3 regions of the Rahnella sp. JUb53 genome follow, and region 1 is predicted to be linked to each of the others. Evidence: predicted binding sites of a transcription regulator. Region 1 holds the regulator's gene; each other region holds the start of a gene.
The links. The regulator PurR, encoded in region 1, represses purine synthesis genes. The targets are predictions, from matches to a motif close to CANGCAAACGTTTGCNTG.
Positions count from the first base shown of each region.

Region 1 (3,286 bases):
TCAGCAGGTTGCCAACGGCTGGCGGGGCGAGTTACGTATTGCTGTCGACAGAATTGTTAAACCGGCAAGAACCCGGCGACTGGTGCTGGATTTCTATCGTCATTTTCCTGATACGGAACTGATTATTCATTCCGAAGTGTTTAATGGTGTGTGGGACGCACTGGTTGACGGACGTGCTGATGTGGCAATCGGTGCGACGCGGGCGATACCGGTTGGTGGTCGTTTCAGTTTTCGCGACATGGGGTTTATGGACTGGCACTGCGTGGTCAGCCCGCAGCATCCGCTGGCGCAGTTACCGGGTGCGCTCAGTGATGACCAGCTCAGGCCTTATCCCGCATTGTGTCTTGAAGATACCTCGCGGACGTTGCCCAAGCGTGATACCTGGACGCTTGATAACCAGCGGCGTCTGGTTGTGCCGGACTGGACCTGCGCGCTTGAATGTCTGAGTGAAGGTTTATGCGTAGGAATGATGCCGGTACATCGCGTGAGCCACCACATTGAACAGCAGACATTGCAGGTTCTGGCGCTGGAGAATACCTTCCCTGACAGCCCATGTTGCCTGACGTGGGACCAGAGCAATCCGTCACCTTCACTGGCGTGGTTGCTGGAATATATGGGTGATACAGAAACGATGAACCGTGAATGGCTGCGGGACTGAGAAATTAAACGCCTGCAAAAGCAGGCGTTATGTAAGATTAAAGGCAAGCATTAACGGCGATAGTCGCGGTACGGGCCATCGGCCACCGAACGACGTTCAACCAGTTTCGGATGCACCTCGATGGTCTGTGATTCTTCACGTTTGCTGACGATGCGGTCGAGCAACATAGTAAAGGCCATCTCACCCAACCGTTCTTTCGGCTGATGCACGGTCGTCAGTGCCGGAGAGAAGTACCGCGCATTACGCACGTTATCGTAACCAATCACCGAAATATCCTGCGGGACGCGCAATCCGAGCTCATCAGCGGCGCAAATTGCGCCCATTGCCATGACATCGCCCCCGCAGAAGACGGCGGTGGGGCGTTGTTTCTGCATCAGAATCTTATGCATCGCCTGATAACCTGACTCCGGCTCGAAATCGCCCTGAACCACCCATTCTTCGCGAAGCGGGATATTGGCTTCCGTCAGCGCTTTGACAAAACCCTGGAAACGACCGCCGCCGGTGTTACGCGCCAGCTGTCCCGGGATCACGCCAATATCACGATGCCCGCGTTCGATCAGATAGCGTCCGGCCATATAACCGCCTTCGAAAGCATTATCGATAATGCTGTCGGTGAAGTTTTTACGCGCTTCGCCCCAGTCCATCACCACCATCGGAATCGAACGATACTCTTCAAGCATATTGAGTAATTCGTCAGGGTATTCCGCGCACATGACCAGCAGACCATCGACGCGTTTTTGCGCCAGCATCTGCAGATAGGCCTGTTGTTTTTCCAGATTGTTGTGCGAGTTACACAAGATCAGCGTATAGCCTTTGGAGAAGCAGCTGTTCTCGACGGCTTCAATCACCTCGGCAAAATAGGGCGCTTCACTGGAGGTTGCCAGCAGACCAATCGTCTTGGTGTTATTCACTTTAAGACTACGGGCTACGGCGCTCGGAGAATAATGTAGCTCTTTAATGGCAAGCAGCACCGCTTCCCTGGTTTCTTCGGCGACGAAACGTGTTTTATTGATGACGTGCGACACGGTTGTAGTGGAAACGCCAGCGCGCTTTGCGACATCTTTAATCGTTGCCATGTAAAGAATGACTCCTGAACTTCCGTGCTTCAGCACGTTAGCATTATGTTAATCGTTTGCTTGCGTTGATTACACTGCGGACATCTAAAAGGGCAGTGTAATCATTGGGTGGATTCTTCAGAATGAGGCGTGAAATGCTCTCGGGTGAAATCGACCGGCACACAGGCGTGTTAACCGACAATTTTCTCTTATAATGCATGAAAGTGGAAGTAAAATTGTCATGTTCACATTTTCATTCAGCAGAGGATTTTAAAAGTGAATTATGCGAAAATGCGTTGGCACACATTTAGTGTGGCTAAAAGAAACGCCACAACTTGATCCGAAAGGGGGTTTGATGGACAGCAACCTGAAATTATCGTTGATCACCACGGTATGCGCTTTGCTCATGATTATCGCTTTCAGCTTCACGGCAGTGATGAACTAATCTGGCAGTGAGACAGTAGTGAGACGCAACAAAAAAGGGCGATACCTTTCACAGGAATCGCCCTTTTCAATTTTACGCAGTGACCGTTACCGCCGATACTCTTCCCTGCAGAAACTCTTCGTTAAGTGCTATTCAATGGCTGATTAGCGAAACCTCAGACTTAACGAATTGTTTATTATCGGATTGTTTTTGGGGTCATCACCCGACGTGCGCCAACATAGTGGTCTTGCCAGTAATCGTCGCCCAGTGAGGTGATTTTGATGTCTTCACCGGTTCTTGGCGACTGGATGAATTTGCCGTTGCCAACATAAACACCCACATGATCCGCTGCGCCGCGGTTGTTGATTCTGAAGAACACCAGATCACCGCTTTCAAGTTCGCCACGTTTCACCGGCGCTGCATCGCGCAGGTGGTACATCTCGTTTGCCGTGCGCGGCATTTTAATGCGGATCAAATCTTTGTAAGCGTAATAGACCAGACCGCTGCAATCAAAACCGGTATTCGGAGAAGTTCCTCCCCAGCGATAAGGTTTGCCGACCTGGTGCATCAGCTTAGTCATCGCCGTTTGTTGTGCATGCTGATAGCGTTTTTTATGTGTCGCACTCAGCGTAATAGGTTTGGTGTCTTCTTCGCGTAACTTCTTGCCTTTGCGGTGTCGGCCATACGCTTCTTTCTTGCTGATTTTTTCACTGCTGTTTTTGGCAAGCGCTCGTGATTTAGTGGCTTTATCTGTCTTTTTCTCGGCCCGCGTTGTCCTGAGTGTTTTTTCTTTTTTGCTTTCGGCCCGGGTCGTTTTTACGCTTTTCTCAGAAGTTGTCTTGCGTTTGACCAGTTCGGTGCTGCTGACCTTCTTCGATTTTGATGCTTTTTCCTGAGTCTTTTTCTCTGTCACCGGTGCGACTTTTGTTTTTTTACTGGTTTTCGCCGCCACTGTCTTTCGCTTTCGCCGTTCTTCCGGCGTCACGGAATTAACATGACTCTTCCGCTGATCGGCAGAGACGCGGGTCTGTGGCGATGCATGAGCCATATTAAGAAACAGCTGGGTAAAGAGCAGCACAAAAAGCGTGAACAGTAAGCGCATAGCTTCGTTACCATGAGTGGTTGGGTTAAACATCAGGGATGTCAGAG
Region 1 is NZ_SLYT01000001.1:328,403-331,688, forward strand. It holds gene punR (DNA-binding transcriptional activator PunR) at 1-658, shown strand, start outside; gene purR (HTH-type transcriptional repressor PurR) at 709-1,734, opposite strand; gene EC840_RS01620 (C40 family peptidase) at 2,334-3,239, opposite strand.

Region 2 (3,286 bases), on a different contig from region 1:
TGAAACCACCGCAACTCCAGCACCAGCTGCAACAGCAACTACCGCTGCTCCGGCTCATGCGACCAAACACAAAGCACACAAAAAACCTGTGCAAAAAGCCCAGGCTGCCAAGAAACACAAAAAAGCAGCTAAGAAAGCGCCAGTAGCTCAAAAAGCCCAGGCTGCCAAAAAACACGTGAAACATGCTAAGAAAGCTGCACCAGTAGCTCAGAAAGCCCAGGCTGCTAAAAAACACGTGAAACATGCCAAGAAAGCTGCACCGGTAGCTCAGAAAGCCCAGGCTGCTAAAAAACACGTGAAACATGCCAAGAAAGCTGCTCCGGTAGCTCAGAAAGCTCAGGCTGCTAAAAAACACGTGAAACATGCTAAGAAAGCTGCTCCGGCTGCAAAAGCAACGCCAGCAGCATAAGAAGTAACGAAGAAGTCTTCGTGAGTATTACTGCTCACTCTTATCAAGACTGTTAATTTAACACCCGGCTCGCCGGGTGTTTTTTTCTCCGGTTTTTATTCTGAGGTACTGACAGATGACACTGCGCCGCTACCAGTTTGAAATCACCCTGTCATCATTGATCCTTTGTGGTCTGGTCGCCCTCTCCTTTTACTTCTGAATGCTTTTTACTTCTGAGTGCTTTTTACTTCTGAATGCTTTTTACTTCTGAATGATAAGTCATCCCGGTAAGATCCCCTCCCGACATTCTTCACTTTCCTGATATCCCTTCTTTATTTCTCTGAAACCAGAAAGCAAAAAACCGCCTTTCGGCGGCTTTAATATTTACGACTGATGTAATCAGTACAGCAAACGTGCGCGGATGGTGCCCGGAATGGCCTTCATCAGTTGCAGCGCGGTAGTCAGCGTATTGATATCCGTTTCTGCATCAATTACCACATAACCGATTTCAGGGCTGGTTTGCAGGTACTGCGCAGCAATGTTGATACCCTGTTCCGCAAAAATCTGGTTGATGCTGGTCAGCACACCCGGACGATTTTCGTGGATATGCAGCAGACGGCTGGCTTTCTCGGTATGCGCCGGCAGAGAGGCTTCAGGGAAGTTAACCGCTGACAGCGTTGAACCATTGTCAGAGTACTTCGCCAGTTTGCCTGCGACTTCCAGACCGATACCTTCCTGCGCTTCCATTGTCGAACCGCCGATGTGCGGCGTCAGCAATACGTTGTCGAATTCACACAGCGGAGAATTGAACGGGTCGCTGTTAGTCGCCGGTTCTTCCGGGAAGACGTCGATAGCCGCACCGGAAAGATGTTTGTTACGCAGCGCATTGCACAGCGCAGGAATGTCGATGACCGTACCACGTGAGGCGTTGATCAGCAGTGCGCCCGGCTTCATCTGCGCCAGCTGCACTTCAGAAATCATGTCTTTGGTTCCTGCTGTTTCCGGCACATGCAGCGTGACGACGTCGCTGGTATTGAGCAATTCTTCCAGTGTGGCAATTGGCTGCGCGTTGCCTAAAGGCAGTTTGCTTTCGATGTCATAATAGAAGACACGCATCCCCAGGCTTTCCGCCAGAATCCCCAGCTGCGTACCAATGTGGCCGTAACCGATGATACCCAGACGTTTACCGCGCGCTTCAAACGAGCCGACAGCCAGTTTGTTCCAGATACCGCGGTGCGCCTTGGCGTTAGCTTCAGGAATGCCACGCATCATCAGCAGCATTTCGCCCAGCACCATTTCGGCAACCGAACGGGTATTGGAGAACGGTGCGTTGAAGACCGGAATACCGCGACGGGTCGCCGCTTTCAGATCAACCTGATTGGTCCCGATACAGAAACACCCAACAGCCACCAGTTTTTCGGCTGCCTGGAACACTTCTTCAGTCAGCTGAGTACGCGATCGGAGTCCAACAAAGTGCGCATCACGGATCGATTCTTTCAGCGACTCCGTATCTAAAGCACCTTTGTGAAATTCAATATTGGTGTAGCCCGCGGCGCGGAGTGTATCAACCGCACTTTGGTGGACGCCTTCCACTAACAAAAATTTAATCTTGTCTTTCTCAAGTGATACTTTTGCCATTTCCCGACCCTATATTTTTCTGGCTGAAATCGAACTGCTAGGTGACTGCTCACAGTCAACATAACAAAAAATCCGCCATCATCAATACAAACGATTGCCTGACAGGCAGCAGAAGGCTCACCTCGCCAGAGGGTTTTCAGCATTTCGTGCTGGTTAGATTTTATGGAGCCAGACGTTCAGGAGGAGAATTTCAGGAATGTGACATAAGTCACCAAATTAAGGCTTTTGAAGAAAAGATGATTCAGCCAGAAAATTATCATCTTCATAACATTGTGTTATGACAGGAGTGTGTCTGGCTGCTTTTATCTGAGCAGCCAGATCTTCTGCTTATCGCTGGATTATTTCAGCTTAACAGTTTTAACGCCTTCAGAAGTCCCGACCAGCGCCACGTCAGCACCACGGTTAGCAAACAGGCCGACGGTCACGACACCGGCGATCCCGTTGATCTTATTTTCCAGCGCGATGGCATCCATAATGCTCAGGTTATGCACGTCGAGGATCACGTTGCCGTTGTCGGTCAGGACATTCTGACGGTACTCCGGCAGGCCACCGAGTTTCACCAGTTCACGCGCGACATAAGAGCGGGCCATCGGGATCACTTCTACCGGCAGCGGGAATTTACCCAGCACATCAACCTGCTTGGAAGCATCCACGATACAGATGAATTTTTTGGCAATCGCCGCAATGATTTTTTCGCGGGTCAGCGCTGCACCGCCGCCTTTGATCATCTGCATTGCGCCGTTGATTTCATCCGCGCCATCAACATACACATCCAGCGAGTCCACTTCGTTGCTGTCGAAAACGTGGATGCCTAAGCTTTTCAGTTTTGCGGTAGAGGCGTCTGAGCTGGAAACCGCGCCTTCAATCTGGCCTTTGATGGAACCCAGTGCGTCAATGAAATGTGCGGCGGTAGATCCGGTACCGACACCGACAATGGTGCCCGGCGTGACGTAATCCAGTGCGGCCCAGCCAACTGCTTTTTTCAATTCTTCCTGCGTCATAATGGCTTCTCTGTCTGATAACACGAAAGTGGCGTGAATGATTCGATGTAACGAATAGTGCCGGTGATTATAAAGCATGTCCCGCCAATATGGATAAACATCACCGCAGCCAGATCACACTTATTAAGTGCAATTGTGCAGCAAACACAAAGATTTTCCTCACCACAAATCCTGACAATCTGTGGCATAGTGTTCGGATAAAATTAAATCTAAGGGACAGAACTCCGATGAAACGCCCGGACTATAGAACGCTGCAGGC
Region 2 is NZ_SLYT01000003.1:179,817-183,102, reverse strand. It holds gene asr (acid resistance repetitive basic protein Asr) at 1-409, shown strand, start outside; gene serA (phosphoglycerate dehydrogenase) at 788-2,026, opposite strand; gene rpiA (ribose-5-phosphate isomerase RpiA) at 2,365-3,027, opposite strand; gene EC840_RS08555 (LysR family transcriptional regulator ArgP) at 3,255-3,286, shown strand, end outside.
Region 2: the regulator PurR is predicted to act here: its motif matches at 2,110-2,127, upstream of serA (phosphoglycerate dehydrogenase).

Region 3 (3,286 bases), on a different contig from region 1:
TGCCCTCGATCACACTGACTGGCTGGGTTCTGACCGTGAAAGCATTGGTCGCGAAAAGGCCGGAATTTTCCGTGCGGGTAAACCTGCGGTAGTCGGTGAGCCGGATATGCCTCAGTCCATTGCTGACGTCGCACAGGAAAAACAGTCTGATTTATACCGCCGCGATGTGAACTGGCATTTTTCTGCTGATGCAGGATACTGGCGCTGGGTGGCGCTCGACGCCGGTAAAGAAGTGAATATTCTGGATGCATTGCCGTTGCCTAATGTGCCGCTGGCGAATGCGGCCACCGCGCTGGCCGCACTGCATTATTCCGGTCTGAATGTTCCTGAAGCGGCGCTCCGCAGCGGCTTACAGCGCGCCGCATTGCCGGGGCGTTTCCAGACGGTGAGTGAGTCGCCGCGACTCATACTGGATGTCGCCCACAACCCGCATGCCGCAGCTTATCTGGCCGGACGCCTGGCTGAACAGCCACGTAATGGCGGCAAAGTGCGCGCCGTCGTCGGAATGTTGAAAGACAAAGATATTGCCGGTACGCTGGCTTGTCTGTCGCCTCAGGTCGATGAATGGTATTGCGCACCGCTGGAAGGCCCGCGTGGTGCCAGCGTTGCCGAACTGACGGTACATTTACCGCAGGCACGCCCATTTGATGATGTGGAGTCTGCCTGGAAACAGGCTATGCAGGAGGCGGCTCCTCAGGATATTGTGATTGTCTGCGGCTCGTTTCATACCGTAGCTCACGTAATGGATGCTATAGACACGGGGAAAACCAGTGGCAAGTAAGTTTCAAAATCGTCTGGTCGGGACCATTATTCTGGTGGCGCTGGGCGTCATCATTCTGCCCGGTTTACTCGACGGCAAGAAAAAGCATTACGAAGACGAATTTGCGTCGATTCCCCTGGTGCCAAAACCGGGTGATGTTGAGGAACAGGATTCGGTGCCTCCGGTCACACAATCGCTGCCTGCTCAGCCACCGGAAGGGGCAGATCAGTCCATGACGGGCGGGCAGAATACTGACAGTTCCGCCAACAACACCAACGCCGCAAATCATGGCAATGTGGCACCGGGCAATACCACGGTGGAATCCCAGCCGCCGGTCACCACGATGCCTGAGCAGAAAAAACCGGTGCAGCCGGCTCCGGTCAAACCCGTTCAGCAGAAGCCGAAAACGATTGAGCCTAAGCCGATGGTGGAAGCAAAACCGACGGTGAAACCTAAACCTGTTGAACAGCCGAAGCCGGTTGAACAGCCTAAAGCGGTTGCCGAGCAGCCAAAACCTGTTGAGCAACCTAAACCTGCGGCGGAAGAGAAAGCACCGGCAGGGCAGTCGTATGTTGTGCAGTTGGGTGCGCTGAAGAACGCCGCGAAAGCCAATGAGATTGTGGCCAATCTGCGGTTGTCCGGTTTCCGCGCCTATACCGTGCCAGCAACGCCGGTTCAGGGGCAGATCACGCGTCTGTACGTCGGGCCGGATGCATCGAAGCAGAAACTTGAAGCGTCATTGCCTCAGTTACAACAGCTGAGCGGATTGGGTGGGCAGGTTCGGGCATACAGCGCTCACTGACTTTGCGCACTTGACGCCGCAGTTGTGTTCGCTGCAATCAAGGACCCGAATCACTGACTAATGTCAGCTCATCGGGATCCTCTCATTTGCTGCCTTGCTGCAACTCCAATTGCTTGGTTCTGATAATGATAAATACCACGGAGGGCACAAGCGATTTGTGCCCTTTTTCTATAAGATCCTCTGGCTGGGTTTTTATAGGTTTATGCTGCGATTGAGGTTTTTTTAATCGCTATTATTAATTTGTCTGACCGGCAGATTTCCCCTACGCAAACGTTTTCTTTTTCTGTTAGAATTCGCCGCGAACTGGATGCCGGGGTAGACGTGACTGGATTAGACACTGGAATAGTTAATGGTCTGGATTGATTACGTCATTATTGCGGTTATCGGATTTTCTGCTTTAGTCAGTTTGATCCGTGGTTTTGTTCGCGAGGCTTTATCGCTGGTAACCTGGGCTTGCGCCTTCTTTGTTGCCAGCCATTATTACCCTTATCTCGCCATCTACTTCACGCGTTTCGAAGATGAGTTAGTTCGAAACGGGATCGCAATTGCCATCTTGTTCATCGCGACGTTGATCGTAGGTGCAATTGTCAACTATGTGATCAGTTCACTGGTGGAAAAAACCGGGTTGTCCGGCACTGACAGGGTGTTAGGTGTGTGCTTCGGCGCACTGCGCGGGGTGTTAATCGTCTCTGCGATGCTGTTCTTCCTGGATACCTTCACCAGTTTTTCACAAAGTGAAGACTGGAAACAATCCCAGTTGATCCCACAATTCAGTTATATCATCAGGTGGTTCTTTGACTACCTGCAGAGCACGTCGAGTTTCTTGCCAAAACATATTTAGTTCTGGCAGCGCTGAAGAGGAAAAGACAACATGTGCGGTATTGTCGGTATCGCCGGTTTCATGCCGGTAAACCAGTCGATTTATGACGCGTTAACGGTGTTACAACACCGTGGGCAGGATGCCGCAGGCATCGTCACCATTGATGCCAATAATAACTTCCGTTTACGGAAAGCGAATGGCCTGGTGAAGGATGTTTTCGAAGCCCGCCATATGCAACGCTTACAGGGCAACATGGGTATTGGCCATGTGCGCTACCCAACGGCTGGCAGTTCCAGCGCTTCAGAAGCTCAACCTTTTTACGTCAACTCTCCGTTCGGCATCACTCTTGCGCATAACGGTAACCTGACCAATGCTCACGAATTGCGAAGCAACCTTTTTGAAGGCCAGCGTCGCCATGTGAACACCACTTCCGATTCTGAAATTCTGCTCAATATCCTGGCGAGTGAACTGGATCGTTTCCAGCATTACCCGCTGGAAGCCGATAACATTTTCGCTGCGGTTGCCGCGGTGAATTTGAAAATCCGTGGCGCTTACGCCTGTGTGGCGATGATCATCGGTCACGGCATGCTGGCGTTCCGTGACCCGCACGGTATCCGTCCGCTGGTTATCGGTAAGCGCACGCTGGAAGGTGGCCGTAATGAGTACATGGTGGCATCTGAAAGTGTGGCACTCGATACATTAGGTTTTGAGTTCCTGCGTGACGTTGCGCCGGGCGAAGCGGTGTACATCACCGAAAAAGGCCAGCTCTACACCCGCATGTGTGCTGAAAATCCTCAGTACAATCCGTGCCTGTTCGAGTACGTGTATTTCGCGCGTCCTGACTCCTTCATCGACAAGATTTCCGTCTACAGCGCCCGTGTTCGTATGGGTGAAAAGCTGGGCG
Region 3 is NZ_SLYT01000004.1:500,174-503,459, reverse strand. It holds gene folC (bifunctional tetrahydrofolate synthase/dihydrofolate synthase) at 1-781, shown strand, start outside; gene dedD (cell division protein DedD) at 771-1,562, shown strand; gene cvpA (colicin V production protein) at 1,912-2,403, shown strand; gene purF (amidophosphoribosyltransferase) at 2,434-3,286, shown strand, end outside.
Region 3: the regulator PurR is predicted to act here: its motif matches at 1,826-1,843, upstream of cvpA (colicin V production protein).